DNA from 2 places in the Sporosarcina sp. E16_3 genome. Region 1 is predicted to be linked to the other one. Evidence: riboswitches for the same ligand, from Rfam matches in the RefSeq annotation. Region 1 holds a riboswitch; the other holds the start of a gene.
The links. A riboswitch is a leader RNA that binds a small molecule or an ion and turns the genes downstream of it on or off. The one in region 1 is predicted to bind cobalamin.
Positions count from the first base shown of each region.

Region 2: it holds a riboswitch for cobalamin, as region 1 does, so the genes downstream of both, I2483_RS05425 (ABC transporter substrate-binding protein) here and I2483_RS06040 (ribonucleoside-diphosphate reductase subunit alpha) in region 1, are expected to answer to the same signal.

Region 1 covers NZ_JADPRX010000006.1:10,752-12,961, forward strand. The annotation lists T-box leader at 1-169, opposite strand, end outside; gene I2483_RS06035 (hypothetical protein) at 253-483, shown strand; cobalamin riboswitch at 528-710, shown strand; gene I2483_RS06040 (ribonucleoside-diphosphate reductase subunit alpha) at 922-2,210, shown strand, end outside.
Region 2 covers NZ_JADPRX010000005.1:75-2,284, reverse strand. The annotation lists gene I2483_RS05430 (iron chelate uptake ABC transporter family permease subunit) at 1-220, opposite strand, end outside; gene I2483_RS05425 (ABC transporter substrate-binding protein) at 213-1,175, opposite strand; cobalamin riboswitch at 1,295-1,479, opposite strand.

The sequences.
Region 1 (2,210 bases):
ATTGCCCGTATAGGGGCCACTTCCTCATAACGGCGAGACACCGGCTTTTCCTAAAACGTTCAGAAAAGCATCTCCGAAGTGCGGTTCACAAGCATTCTTCACTGGGCTCCCACCGCCCCCAGTTCGCTGAAAAAGAATCGATTGCTACTCTCTTCATCACAGATATTGTAATTGAATGTAGCAAATGAAGGGTTAAGTGTCAACTGAAAGACAGATATTACTGGTGATTTAGAATAGTTCGGAAGTGTATTTATGTTTCTGTGTAGAACACATTATATAGTATTGAACGACATGATAGATCTGCTTGATCTATCGGAGAGGCATTATGCAAAAAAAATGGATTTTAAAAAACTGTTCATAACTTTCACGTCATCTGCAACAATGACGATGATGGCGGTCAAAGCGACTAGGGAGAATGACTGTGGATATGTGGATAAGCTGTTGATTGTCGAACAAGCGGATTTTCTACCTATTTACGTCTAGAACACAACATGTTAGGGTATACAGAGAGAAACAGACACAACATATAGTATTGAACGATAGAATGGTACCGATATTGGTTTAAAAGGGAATCCGGAAAAACCGGAGCTGCCCCCGCAACTGTAAGCGCCGACGACCGCCGTATGAGCCACTGTGGAAAACTCCATGGGAAGGCTAGGTGGGTAGATTGAAGCGCTAGCCAGGAGACCTGCCTTTCATCGTCAAGCAACACTTTCTTCGGGGGTTGAGAGTGGAAGCGAACGGGATACCGTCTACCTTTTTTACTCGAAGATTACCCGCGGCCCCATTTTGTTTCCGACAACTAACCCATGAGTGATGGCTCTACCGAAACAGGTGAAGCTATCACTCATTTATATTGAAAAACGTAAAATAGCTAGCGTCTGCACATGATTCATCTACATATGGGAGGAGACAATAATTATGACAACTACAACTATAAAGACTGGCATTGATCAGTTACTAGATAAACTACAAAATGAATTTGGAGCAAAGGAAATAATGCCCCTTATTACTGCAAGTGATCGCTGGCAGCAAAAACACGCTGAGGGGACTGAGTCGGAGTGGGCGAAGGCGATGACATTAGAATCGCTTAGCAATCTAGATGAGGCGACAACGTATTGGACGTTTGTTGCTGCACGTATCCACCTCTGGGACGTTTACAATCGTCAAGAAAAGCTTCGCGGTGCAAAAGTCTATACGGACTTTGCTGAAAACGTTGCACGTCTAGTCGAGCAGGGATTATACACACCCGTCTTGACGGAAAAGTATTCCCGCGAAGATCTTGTCACTCTCGGCAATCTAATTGAACCAGAACGGGACAAGCTATTCACATATATTGGACTAAAAACACTTATGGACCGTTATGTCGCTGTTGACTTTAGCAAACAATCGGTTGAACTTCCGCAAGAGCGCTGGCTTGTCATCGCGATGACATTGATGCAAGACGAGACAACTAACCGGCTTGAAAAAGTGGCGGAATCCTACTGGGCGATGAGCAGCCTCTATATGACGGTTGCAACACCGACGTTGTCGAATGCTGGAAAACCACATGGCCAGTTGTCAAGTTGCTTTATCGACACGGTCGACGATTCTTTGCAAGGCATCTATGACAGCAATACGGATATCGCTAACTTGTCGAAGTACGGTGGCGGCATTGGTGTTTACATGGGGAAAGTCCGCAGTCGTGGCTCGTCCATTCGTGGATTTAAAGGCGCATCAAGTGGTGTACTTCCATGGATTAAACAGTTGAACAACACAGCAGTAAGCGTTGACCAACTTGGTCAGCGACAAGGTGCGATTGCCGTTTATCTCGATGTTTGGCACAAAGATATTTTCACGTTCCTTGACCTGAAATTGAACAACGGAGACGACCGCTTGCGCGCACATGATATTTTCACGGGCGTCTGTCTTCCTGATATTTATATGGAACAAGTCGATGCACGTGGAGACTGGCATTTGTTCGATCCGCATGAAGTTCGGACAATCATGGGCTATTCACTAGAGGACTTTTACGATGAAACAAAAGGTGCGGGTTCGTTCCGTGAGAAATACGAAGAGTGTGTCAATAATCCGGAGCTCAGCCGTGAAATCGTTCCTGCAATCGATCTTATGAAACGGATTATGCGCAGCCAATTGGAAACGGGAACTCCGTACATGTTTTATCGTGATGAAGTAAACCGTGCGAATGCCAATAAACATGAAGGCATGAT
Region 2 (2,210 bases), on a different contig from region 1:
GGAAAGCAGCTCCTGAAATCGCGAGCGAGGCGCCGACAAGTCCTGCAAGCACGACACGCGGCATACGAATTTTCCACAAAATATTGGTAGCCGTTGCATCCGCTCCTGCATTCCATAACGTACTAATCGGTATTTTCACAGACCCGATTGACACACCGAGCCATACCGCCACTAGAAGTGCGGCGGCAGAAACGATGTAGGCAACGCTAGATTTACTCACCAAAAGCCTCTGGATAAATGGCTTTCGCTATTTCTTCAAGCCCTTCAGCAAGACGGGGGCCTGTACGGCTAGTTGTATTTTCATCAACTTGGATAACTGCTTTTTCTTTGATAGCTGTAATGGAATCAAAACCTGGACGTGCATACACATCTGCAACGGCCGTTTCGATGTAGTCGTACAACACAATAATTACATCAGGATTGCGGTTGACGATTTCTTCCGGATCCATCATGAACCAACCTTCCTGATCGGCAGCAATATTCTCCGCACCAATCATTTCAAGCATTTGATCCATAAATGTATTTTTACCTGGTGTGTAGATTTCTGGCGCAGGTGATGTTTCAACGAAAACTGTTTTTTTCTTTTCAACTGTTGCCGTTTTAGCTAGAACTTCTTCGACTTTTGCTTTCATGTCCGTAATGATTTTCTCAGCTTCTACTGTTTTACCAGTCGCTTGACCGATTGTTTCAATCGTAGTGTACGTTTCTTCAAAGTTTGCTGCGTTTTTCACAACAAAAACAGTAATTCCTGCGTCACGGATTTGCTGCAGTCCTGCCTCACCTGATCCAAGTCCGGATTCATGTGCAAAAACGATTTCAGGATTCATGGAAACGATTTTCTCAACGTTGAATTCCATACCGCCGATTTTCTCTTTTCCAAGTGCTTCTGCGGGATAATCATCGTAGTCATTGACGCCGACAACTTCAGCAGCAAGACCAAGTTCAAACAATATTTCCGTATTACTCGGCATCATCGAAACGATTGTTGCCGGTGCAGTTTTCAGGGTAATTTCATTGCCAACCGCATCTGTTAGCGTAATTGGAAAATCAGCTTTGACCTCTTCTACTTTCGGTGTTCCAGCTACTTCTGGCTTTTCTGTTGTTGCAGTTCCACATGCTGCGAGCAAGAATACTGCAAGAAATGCCGTTAATCCTAAATGCCAAATCTTTTTCATGTTGTTTTCCTCCTGTTTTATCCAAATAAAAATCCCCCGTAATTGCTACGGAGGAATAAGTTGAGTAAAAATCCGGACGTGCGGGGACGCCGATTTCCACTAATCCTATCCTCGTAGGGTACGTGTGATCCATAAAGGCAGGTCTCCTGGCTTGTGTTCAATACTAATCGCGTCTTCCCGGAAATTTTTCCAGTGACAATTTGCGACTAACTCACACTTACAGTGGCGGGACCGCGTCGGCATTGAACCGACTTCCCTTTTAACCCCGTTTTTAATGCGGGGCACCTTTATGTTTGGTATGTATTTTGTTCAACTTTCAGTATACTACAAATTTTTCTTGTGTCGATAGTGAAGGGAGATTTGTAGATTTAGATATGTTGAATTAAAGAATCCAGTTGAATCTGTTGTGTCGCTCGATGATGAGAGAGTATTAATTCGGAATGTAGATTGTGGATCGCTTGGCGCTTTGGGGATGTCTTTCGCTTGGAGCCTGGATTGACTCTTCGCATCCAGTCTCACGGCTCCGGCTACCCCTTTGCCGCGCCTGCGCTGGAGTGTACATTATTGAGAGAGAGTTGTAATTCGGGGTGTGGATTGTGAACGCTTGCCGCTTTGGGGATGCCTCTCGCCATGAGCCTGGATTAGCGCTTCGCATCCAGTCTCATGGCTTCGGCTACCCCTTTGCCGCGCCTGCGCTGGAGTGTACATTATTGAGAGACAGTTGTAATTCGGGGTGTGGATTGTGAACGCTTGCCGCTTTGGGATGCCTCTCGCCCTGAGCCTGGATTGGCGCTTCGCATCCAGTCTCACGGCTTCGGCTACCCCTTTGCCGCGCCTGCGCTAGAGTGTACATTATCGAGAGTTTTATTTTGAGATGTATAGACTGATATTATAATGTGATTACTATTTGATATTAATTTCATTAAAGAAAGACGCAATACGAGCTACAGGTCTTATCCCCGACAATGAAATGCGCTTTCTAAGATAGACCATCTAGCGAAGGCGCGTCTTCGTGGTAGCCGGAGCGATAAGACT